DNA from 2 places in the Peteryoungia glycinendophytica genome. Region 1 is predicted to be linked to the other one. Evidence: riboswitches for the same ligand, from Rfam matches in the RefSeq annotation. Region 1 holds a riboswitch; the other holds the start of a gene.

Region 1 (5,495 bases):
GGCGGCATGGGCCGCAATCTTGTAGGTGATGACGCCGGTCTTCACGTCGTCGCGGTCGGGCAGACCCAGATGCTCCTTCGGCGTCACATAGCAGAGCATCGCCGTACCGAACCAGCCGATCATCGCCGCCCCGATGCCGGAGGTGATGTGGTCGTAGCCGGGTGCAATATCCGTCGTCAGCGGCCCCAGCGTATAGAAGGGGGCCTCGCCGCAGGTCTTCAGCTGCTTGTCCATGTTCTCCTTGATCTTGTGCATGGGAACATGGCCGGGGCCTTCGATCATCACCTGGCAATCCTTCTCCCAGGCAATCTTGGTCAGCTCACCCAGCGTCTCCAGTTCGGCAAACTGGGCGGCATCATTGGCATCGGCGATCGAGCCGGGGCGCAAGCCATCGCCCAGCGAGAAGGAGACATCATAAGCGCGGCAGATGTCGCAGATCTCCTCGAAATGCTCGTAGAGGAAGCTCTCCTTGTGATGATGCAGACACCACTTGGCCATAATCGAACCACCGCGCGAAACGATGCCGGTCACGCGGTTGACGGTCAGCGGGATGTAATGCAGCCGCACGCCGGCATGGATGGTGAAGTAGTCGACGCCCTGTTCGGCCTGCTCGATCAGCGTGTCGCGATAGACCTCCCAGGTCAGGTCTTCGGCGATGCCGCCGACCTTTTCCAGCGCTTGGTAGAGCGGCACGGTGCCGATCGGCACGGGTGAATTGCGCAGGATCCAGTCGCGGATGTTGTGAATGTTGCGGCCGGTCGAGAGATCCATGACCGTATCGGCCCCCCAGCGAATCGCCCAGACCATCTTCTCGACTTCCTCGGCCATGGAAGAGGTGACGGCGGAATTTCCGATATTGGCGTTGATCTTCACCAGGAAGTTCCGGCCGATGATCATCGGCTCCAGTTCGGGATGATTGATGTTGGCCGGGATGATCGCCCGGCCCGAGGCGATCTCCTGGCGGACGAATTCCGGCGTCACGTGATCGGGGATCGCGGCGCCGAAACTCTCGCCGTCGCGGACAAGCGCTTCCCTTGCAGCCTTCCGGCCAAGGTTTTCGCGGATCGCCACATATTCCATTTCCGGCGTGATGATGCCGGCGCGGGCATAGGCAAGCTGGGTCACCGCCTTGCCGCCTGTTGCGCGCAGTGGACGATGATTCACGGGAAACATCGGAGTCAGCTTATCGGCCGAGACGAAGCCGTTGTCCTCGGGCTTCACGGCACGCCCGTCATAGGCCTCGACATCCCCGCGTGCCTCCACCCAGGCTATCCGGTGCCGGGCAAGCCCCTGGTCGATGGCGATGGTCGCCTGCGGGTCGGTATAGGGGCCTGATGCGTCATAGACATTTACGGGCGGTTCGCCGGAGGTCGGGTGCAGCGCGATCTGGCGCAGGGGCACGCGAATGTCAGGGTGCATGTCCCCTGCCAACAAGATCTTGGTCGAAGCGGGTAGTGGCCCGGTGGTGACGTCGGGCTTTGAGAAGTTAGGGGCAATGTTCATCGTGGAGCTCCAAGTGTTCAGGTTGGAGACCCAGTCATGTCAGCCGGAATGATGGAAAGACGCCACGGGATTCGGGTTTTCGAATCGTCGTTTTGCAGCGCTTGCACCGTCCCTACGCCAGTATGAACTGGATCAGGTTCAACGGGTCACCGCGCTGCCATGGTCCTTAGCGGGATTGGCGTAGCGATATCTCAGCCCCTTGTCGGGACACCCCTGGTGAATGCGTGAAGTGTGGTCAAAAGCGGTCCCGCTGTCAACGCGGGAGGTAACATTCAGGCGCCGGCGCGCGGCACCTCGAACTGCTGGCCTGGTCGCAATCCCTTGAAGCGGTCATTGCCGATACCCGCTGCCGACATGGCGGTCACAAGCGCCTTCGGCGGATCGTCGATCCCTTCATTGGTCAGCTGGAAGGTGCCGAAATGGTGGCCGATGCCGAAGGATGCACCGCTCAAGCGGAAGCCTTCGATCGCCTCTTCCGGGTTCTGATGTTGCGCCTTCATGAACCAGCGAGGCTCATAGGCACCGATCGGCATGATCGCGAGCCTGATGTCGCCGTGCTTGGCCTTGAGCTCGCGATAATGCTTGCCCTCGGCATAGCCGGTGTCGCCGATATGGTAGATCTTGCCGCCCGGTGTCTCCAGAACGAAGGCCGCCCAGAGCGCCATGCGACGGTCGCCCATACCGCGCGCCGACCAGTGGTGGCAGGGCTCGCAATGAATGGTGACGTCGTTGCCAATCTCGATCCGGTCACCCCAGTCCATGACGTCAGCCTCCAACCGAGGCACGTCGCTGCGAATGATCGTGTCGTTTCCGAGCGGCGTGACGAGGCGCGGGCTGTCGCGCTCGATCAGTCGCTTCAGGGTCGCGATGTCGAGATGGTCGTAGTGGTTGTGCGTGACGATCACGATGTCGATCTTCGGCACATCGTCGAAAGCGACACCCGGCGGATTGTTGCGCTTCGGTCCGGCAAACGAGACGGGGCTTGCCCGTTCCGACCAGACCGGATCGGTCAGGATGTTGAGCCCCGCCGTCTGGATGAGAAGCGTTGCATGGCCGACCATGGTGACGACCAGTCGGCTCCCTTCGACACGCGGCTCCGGCCTGGTCGTAACGAAATCGGCCGCAGCCACGGCCTTCGGCCAGTCTATCTTGCCGCCGCCGAGCTGCCAGCGCAGGAGATCGGTGAAGCCACGGGGCTCTTCGCCGCCCGGGTTGAAGAACACCTTGCCGTCGAAATGATCCGAGATCGGACCGGTGTAATAGCGATTGCCCGCCTGTGCTTCGCGCAAGCCGAGACCTCCGATTGCAGCGGCGACGAGCCCGAAGCCTGACCATTTGAAAAAACTGCGTCTGTTCATGGCTCACCCATATGTGGTTCTGCCGTTTCTACGGCAATAGGCGTGGCGCGGATTGTCGGATGGCCGCGATCTCCCCGGAAATCGGGACTTCGCTTGACTTCCCGGGTGTTTTCCTGTTTATCCGCCGCAATCTGCGAAGAGACGAGAACTCCGAGCCGCCGACCGGGACCCGAAAAGGTGTAAAGAGATCCCGGAGGTCAACACCCGACAGCGCGATGCGCCCTCGGGTGCTTTTTGGCTTTGCGTCTTGTTTTCCGCGTGGAGAAGACCGAGGTTTGGGTTTCCCCGAACCATGCAAGGAAGAGCCGATGTTTGAAAACCTCCAGGACCGTCTTGGATCCATTCTGAATGGACTGACCGGCCGTGGCGCACTGTCCGAGGCGGATGTCTCGGCTGCTCTGCGCGAGGTCCGTCGTGCCCTTCTCGAGGCCGACGTCGCTCTCGAAGTCGTCCGCTCCTTCACCGACAAGGTCCGCGAAAAGGCCGTCGGTGCCGCCGTTCTGAAGTCGATCAAACCCGGGCAGATGGTCGTCAAGATCGTCCATGACGAGCTGGTCGAAATGCTCGGCACCGAAGGGGTGTCGATCGACCTCAACGCACCGGCCCCCGTCGTAATCATGATGGTCGGTCTGCAGGGTTCTGGTAAGACGACCACCACGGGCAAGATCGCCAAGCGTCTGACCGATCGCGAGAAGAAGAAGGTCCTGATGGCCTCGCTCGACACGCGTCGGCCGGCCGCCCAGGAACAGCTTCGTCAGCTCGGCGTCCAGACCGGCATCGATACGCTGCCGGTGATCGCCGGCCAGTCGCCGACCGATATCGCATCGCGTGCTGTGCAAGCGGCCAAGCTCGGCGGCCATGACGTGGTCATCCTCGACACCGCCGGCCGTACGCATATCGACGAGCCGCTGATGATCGAGATGGCCGAGATCAAGTCTCGCGCCAAGCCGCATGAAATCCTGCTCGTCGCCGACTCGCTCACCGGGCAGGACGCCGTCAATCTGGCGCGCAATTTCGACGAACGCGTCGGCATCACCGGCCTCGTTCTGACCCGCATGGACGGCGATGGCCGTGGCGGTGCGGCGCTCTCGATGCGTGCCGTCACCGGCAAGCCGATCAAGCTGATCGGCGTCGGCGAAAAGATGACGGAGCTCGACGAGTTCCACCCCCGCCGTATCGCTGACCGCATTCTCGGCATGGGCGACATTGTCTCGCTGGTCGAGAAGGCCGCCGAGAATATCGATGCGGAAAAAGCCCGCGCCATGGCCGAGAAGATGGCCAAGGGCAAGTTCGACCTCAACGACCTGGCCGAGCAGATCAAGCAGATGCAGGCCATGGGCGGCATGGGCGGGATCATGGGCATGATGCCGGGCATGGCGGGCATGAAGGACAAGATTTCCGCCGCCGGCCTCGACGACAAGGTCTTCAAGCGCCAGCTCGCCATCATCTCCTCGATGACCAAGGCCGAGCGCGCCAATCCGGACATGCTGAAGCATTCCCGCAAGAAGCGCATCGCGGCCGGCTCCGGCACGGATGCTGCCGACATCAATAAGCTTTTGAAGATGCATCGCCAGATGGCCGACATGATGAAGGCCATGGGCGGCAAAGGCAAAGGCGGCATGATGAAGCAGATGATGGGCGGCCTGGCCTCGAAAATGGGCCTCGGCGGCATGGTTGGCGGCATGGGCATGCCGGATCTGTCAAAAATGGATCCGAAGCAGCTCGAAGCGCTGGCCAAGCAGGCGGAAGCCGCCGGCATGAAGCCGGGCGGCCTGCCCGGTCTCGGTGGCGGCGGTCTGCCGGGCCTTGGTGGAGCGAAGCTTCCCGGCCTGGGCGGCGGTGGTTTCCCGGGCCTTCCCGGCCTGCCGAAGAAGAAGTGAGAGGGCGCCGATGATTGATCCGTCCGTCAAGGAGCAGCTTTCCGGCTATCGCCAGTCGATCGACAACATCGACGCGGCGCTGGTCCACATGCTGGCGGAACGCTTCCGCTGCACCAAGGCTGTCGGCGTGCTGAAGGCCACACACGAATTGCCGCCCGCCGATCCGGCGCGCGAGGAATACCAGATTTCCCGCCTGCGCCGTCTGGCCCAGGATGCCAATCTGGATCCGGATTTCGCCGAGAAGTTCCTGAACTTCATCATCAAGGAAGTCATCCGGCATCATGAAGCCATTGCCGCCGAACATGGCGGTGTCACCGAAAAGACCGCCTGACGGCGGCCTCAACAAGAATAGGGTTCGCTGCGGCGGCCTGAACTAAACCTCAAGGAGTAATTACATGTCCCTCAAGATTCGTCTCGCCCGCGGTGGTTCCAAGAAGCGCCCGTACTACCAGATCGTCGTTGCTGACGCCCGCGCTCCGCGCGACGGCCGCTTCCTGGAGAAGGTCGGTTCCTGGAACCCGATGCTCGGCAAGGACAACGAAAAGCGCGTTGAACTCAACGCTGACCTGATCAAGGAATGGATTGCCAAGGGCGCCCAGCCGACAGACCGCGTTCTGCGCTTCCTCGCTGAGGCCGGCCTGGCCGAACGCGCTGTTCGCAGCAACCCGGACAAGGCAAAGCCGGGCAAGAAGGCCCAGGAACGCGCTGCCGAGAAGGCACAGAAGGCTGCCGACGCCGCGGCCGCTGCTGCAGA
Region 2 (5,495 bases), on a different contig from region 1:
CTGTCCGTTGTGCCGACGCGGGCATTGAAATGGGCGTCATCGAGCATGGCTTCCATGGGTCGGCGGATGCGATCGAAATGGTCGATCTGGCCATTGTGCATGAAGGACCAGGTGTCGTGCACGAAGGGATGGCAGTTGTCGCGGCGGGTCGAGCCGTGGGTGGCGGCGCGAACATGGGCGAGGAAAAGCGGCGAGCGGATCTGGCGCGCGAGACTTTTCAGGTTGCAGTCGGACCAGGCCGGCAGGACGTCACGGAAACGGCCGGGCTCCGGCCGGTCGCCATACCAGGCGATGCCGAAACCATCGGCATTGGTGGCCGTCTTGGCGCGGGTCGCGCAATGGGACTGTTCGATGAGCGAGTGGGCAGGCGAGGTGACGAGTTCCTCGAGGAAGATCGCTTCTCCGCGATAGGCTGCCCAACGACACATGCGTTTCACAACTCCGGAAGGCGCCGACACGAAGGCTGCCCGACGCCAGTGTTCGCCTGATAAACTAACGATTCGCAAACATCTCCACTTTCATGACAGAAATTTGTCGGCGGCAGCAATTGTTTTTTGCAGTGCAGCACGGGCAAATGTGAACACTGCGTTCCGTCCGGTCCTGCTGCGCCCACCAGGAAGAGCGGCTATATTGCGCCTCAATCACCGCATTTCGGCCCGAGGAGCCAGTCCCGATGTCCATTCGTCCCGTCAAGCATGAGAGCCGCGCCACTCCGACCATGGAAGGCGCCGGCGTGAAGCTGCACCGCGTGTTCGGGTTCGGCGATCCCTCGATGACCGATCCCTTCCTGATGATGGACGATTTTCGCAACGACGATCCGGGCGATTATATCCGCGGCTTCCCCTGGCATCCGCATCGCGGCATCGAGACGATCACCTATGTGTTGGCGGGTACCGTCGAACACGGCGACAGCCTGGGCAACCAGGGCATGCTGGGTGCCGGCGACCTGCAATGGATGACGGCCGGCAGCGGCATCATGCATCAGGAAATGCCGAAGGGCGATTTTGCCGGCCGCATGCACGGCTTCCAGCTCTGGGCCAACCTGCCCTCGTCGCTGAAGATGACGAAGCCGCGCTACCAAGACATCAAGTCGGCCGACATTCCTGTCGTCGTGGATGACGACGGTACGTCGGCGCGGGTCATCTGTGGTGACTTCTGGGGCAAGAGCGGCCCTGTCGACGGCATTGCCGCAGAGCCTGTCTATCTCGACATCTCGGTGCCACCCGGCAAGCGCAAGACGTTTCCGGTCGACACCTATCGCTCCGCCTTTGCCTATATCTTCGCCGGCTCCGGCTCGTTCCGCGATGCGTCAAAACCCTTCGGCGTCAAGGTCGAGAAGGAATATATGGGCGAGGAGCTCAACATCCGTGACCTCTCCGGCAATCGCACGCTCGTCGTTTTCGACACCGGCGACGAAATCACCGTGCAGGCCGGCGAAAAGGGCATTCGCTTCCTTCTCGTCACCGGCAAGCCGATCAAGGAGCCGGTCGCCTGGCATGGCCCGATCGTCATGAACAGCCGCGAAGAACTGATGCAGGCGATGAAAGAGCTGCAGAACGGAACTTTCATCAAGGCCGATCATTAACCTCCCGCAGTCAAGTTCATCTCGCCCGGCGTCCTCCAGCGCCGGGCTTTTCTTTTCAGGGGGATGCGATGCGGGTGACGGGATCATGCCAATGCGGCGAAGTTCGCTACGAAGCGGAGATCGATCCGGAGCGGATCGGGATCTGTCACTGCACCGACTGCCAACGCCTGACCGGGTCTGCCTATCGCGTGACGGCGGCGGCCATCACTGGCAGCCTTCGCCTCGTCTCCGGAGAGCCACGGCGCTACCGCAAGTTCGGTGACAGCGGAAAGCCGAGCGACCAGTTCTTCTGCGGCGACTGCGGCTCGCCGCTCTGGCGCGAAAGCGCCGATGGAGAGATCGGCATCCGGCTCGGCACCATAGACCAGCGACGAGAACTCAAGCCTCGCCACCAGACATGGCTCGGCTCCGCCCTGCCCTTCGTCTTCGATATCCGCGACCTTGAGTGCCACGCCGACAGCTGAAAATTTTCAGTTCCTCTGATCGGCTGACCACAGAGCATGGAAATGATGCACCGGGCCGTGGCCCGATCCGACAGACAAACTGCCCGAGGTGCGGACAGCCTCTTCCAACCATGCCTTCGCCACGCTGACCGCCTCCTGCGGTTCGAGCCCTTTGGCGACTTCCGCCGCGAGCGCGCTCGACAGCGAACAACCGGTGCCATGGGTATTGCGCGTGGCAATGCGGGACGCCTCAAACCAGGTCACCTGCCCCTCCGTCACCAGAACATCCGGGCTCTCGCCACCGGCGAGATGTCCGCCCTTGACCAGCACGCCCTTCGCCCCGAGCGCCGTCAGCCGCACGGCCTGGGATTCCATGATGCGCCGGTCGGAGGCTTCCGGATCGCCCAGCAGGGCTGCAGCCTCGGGCAGATTGGGAGTCACAAGCGTTGCGAGCGGCAGCAGACTTTCTTTGAGGACGTCAACGGCCGCGGGATCGAGCAGTGCCGCGCCGCCCTTGGCGATCATCACGGGGTCGAGCACGACCGGAATTCCGCGATGGGGTTTCAGCGCTTCGGCCACCGCGGCGGCGATGCCGGCATTGGCGATCATGCCGATCTTCACCGCATCCACCCTGACATCGGCAAAGACCATGCGGATCTGCTCCTGGACGAAGTCCGGATCGAGCGGGCGAACAGCCGAGACGCCTTGCGTGTTCTGGGCGGTGAGCGCGGTGATCACGGCCATCCCGTAACAGCCCCGGGCGGCAAAGGTTTTTAGATCGGCCTGGATGCCGGCACCACCGGAGGGATCGGAGCCGGCGATGGACAGGACGTTGCGGATCGGATTGGTCATCGGCGCGCTCCCTTCGACGGTGGAGCGGCGGCGGACTCGGGCAGCCAACTGCCGGATAGACCGAACGACTCCCTCCGCCAGCATGATCTGGGTCAGGTTCAAAGGGTGCTTCTCAGCCCGGCTTTCGCAGGACGCCCCTGTCTGCTTCCTGTCTATCCCAGAGCGTTCCGCCTGTCACGAGCGGACCTTGTCTTTGATCAATTCATTTGCCGCTTGCCGCCAAATTGGCTACCTGCCTCTCGTTCCCCCAGCATCAGGTGCACGCTCTTGACCCTTTCCCCCTCGCCTCTCCCCACCCGCTCCTACCACGGCTTCCTCTTCGACATGGACGGAACGCTGCTCAACTCGATCGCCGCCGCCGAGCGGGTCTGGGGCCGCTGGGCGGCGAAAATGGGGCTCGATGTCGAGGCTTTCCTGCCGACCATGCATGGCAAGCGCGGCATCGACACGATCCGGGGGCTGAACCTTCCGGGCGTGGATGTGGTCGCCGAAGCGCTGGAAATCGAGCGCGGCGAAATCGAGGATGTCGAAGGGATCGTGCCGATCCCCGGCGCGATCGACTTCCTGAACGCGCTTCCGGCCGAGCGCTGGGCGATCGTCACCTCGGCGCCCTCGGCGCTTGCCCGCGCCCGCATCGCGGCCGCCGGCCTGCCACAACCGCTCAAGATCGTTACGGCGGAAGACGTCAAAATCGGCAAGCCGGATCCCGCCGGCTACAGGCTGGGCGCAGAGCGACTGGGCGTCGATCCGACCCATTGCCTAGTGTTCGAGGATGTGATGGCGGGCGTGCTGGCCGGAGAAGGCGCCGGCGCGGATGTCATGGTGATCACGGCCACCCATACGCATCCGCTGGAAACACGCCATCCGAGCCTGCACGGCTATGAGGGCGTGACGGTGGATGTCGATGGTGAAGGGCTGATCCGGCTGCGTCGCCGCTGAGGCCACTGCGAGGCTGGCTTAGATGACGGCAGAGCGGCATGCGCCCTATGGAGCGCATGCCGGGTGCGTGAGCCGATCACGCCGCCTTGGCAACGTGATATTCCTTGATGGCGACCATCTTGATCGCCGGATAGCGCTCGGCTTCGTAACGCAGCGAGAACTGGTCCTGCGCCATGAAGACGGGATCGCCATCGAGATCGCGGCAGATATCGCCGCGGCGCTGGGTCATGAACTTTTCGAGATCATCCTTGTTGTCGGCCGAGATCCAGCGGCAGACGGAGAAGCGCGACATTTCGAAGGAGACCGGCAGGGTGTATTCTGCCGACAGGCGTTCCTTCAACACGTCGAGCTGCAGCGCGCCGACGACACCGACGATGGCCGGTGAACCGTCTTCCGGCGAAAAGAGCTGCACGACGCCCTCTTCGGCCATCTGCTGCAGAGCTTCCTTGAGCTTCTTCGCCTTCATCGCATCTTCCAGCCGCACGCGGCGCAGGATTTCCGGCGAGAAGTTCGGCACGCCCTGGAAGACGAGATTCTCGCCTTCGGTCAACGTATCGCCGATGCGGAGTGTGCCGTGGTTGGGGATACCCACCACGTCGCCGGCGAAGGCGGTGTCGGCCAGCTGGCGCTGCGAGGCGAAGAAGAATTGCGGTGCCGTGAGCCCCATCAGCTTGCCGGTGCGGGCGAGCTTCGCCTTCATGCCGCGTTCCAGCTTGCCGGAGCAGATGCGGGCAAAGGCGATGCGGTCGCGGTGGTTCGGGTCCATGTTGGCCTGGATCTTGAAGACGAAGGCCGTCATCTTTTCTTCCGAGGCATGCACCGTTCTGACATCAGCCACCTGGTCGCGCGGCGGGGGCGCATAGGCGCCGAGCGCATTGATCAGATCGCGCACGCCGAAATTCCGCAGCGCCGAGCCGAAGAAGACGGGTGTCATGTGGCCTTCCAGGAAGGCCTTCTGGTCGAAGGGACGGCAGGCCTCGACCGCCAGTTCCAGCTCGTCGACGAAAGCCGCGCGTTCGTTTTCCGGCAGGTGATCGGCGACGCTCTGCGGACCGTTGACCTTGCTCGGCTCGGCCTGGGTGTCACTGCCGCGGAAGGTGCTGTTGGCCAGATTGTAGGAGCCGCAGAAGCTCTTCGAGCGGCCGACCGGCCAGGTGATCGGGGCGGTATCCAGCGCGAGCTTCTCTTCGACCTCGTCGAGGATCTCGAAGATGTCCCGGCTTTCGCGGTCCATCTTGTTGACGAAGGTGATGATCGGGATGTCGCGCATGCGGCAGACTTCGAAGAGCTTCAGCGTGCGCGGCTCGATACCCTTGGCGGCGTCGATGACCATGACGGCGGCATCAACGGCGGTCAGTGTGCGATAGGTGTCGTCGGCGAAGTCTTCGTGGCCGGGCGTGTCGAGAATGTTGAAGACATTGCCTTCGTATTCGAAGGTCATGACCGAGGTGACGACCGAAATGCCGCGCTCGCGCTCGATCTTCATCCAGTCCGACCGGGTCTGGATGCGGTCCTTCTTGGCCTTCACTTCGCCGGCGAGCTGGATGGCGCCGCCGAACAGCAAGAGCTTTTCAGTGAGCGTCGTCTTGCCGGCGTCCGGGTGGGCGATAATAGCAAAGGTGCGGCGGCGGGAGACCGCCTCTGCGAGCGTTTCAGCCATGTCTCAGGAATTCCTT

What was found. A riboswitch is a leader RNA that binds a small molecule or an ion and turns the genes downstream of it on or off. The one in region 1 is predicted to bind thiamine pyrophosphate.
Region 2: another riboswitch for thiamine pyrophosphate. It lies ahead of thiD (bifunctional hydroxymethylpyrimidine kinase/phosphomethylpyrimidine kinase); the one in region 1 lies ahead of thiC (phosphomethylpyrimidine synthase ThiC).

What each region holds. Positions count from the first base shown of each region.
Region 1 is NZ_VFYP01000002.1:364,603-370,097, forward strand. It holds gene thiC (phosphomethylpyrimidine synthase ThiC) at 1-1,503, opposite strand, end outside; TPP riboswitch at 1,595-1,728, opposite strand; gene FJQ55_RS16330 (MBL fold metallo-hydrolase) at 1,776-2,861, opposite strand; gene ffh (signal recognition particle protein) at 3,170-4,741, shown strand; gene FJQ55_RS16340 (chorismate mutase) at 4,752-5,072, shown strand; gene rpsP (30S ribosomal protein S16) at 5,137-5,495, shown strand, end outside.
Region 2 is NZ_VFYP01000001.1:312,961-318,455, reverse strand. It holds gene FJQ55_RS01590 (class II glutamine amidotransferase) at 1-428, opposite strand, end outside; gene FJQ55_RS01585 (pirin family protein) at 674-1,585, shown strand; gene FJQ55_RS01580 (GFA family protein) at 1,654-2,049, shown strand; gene thiD (bifunctional hydroxymethylpyrimidine kinase/phosphomethylpyrimidine kinase) at 2,056-2,880, opposite strand; TPP riboswitch at 2,933-3,029, opposite strand; gene FJQ55_RS01570 (HAD-IA family hydrolase) at 3,148-3,819, shown strand; gene FJQ55_RS01565 (peptide chain release factor 3) at 3,896-5,479, opposite strand.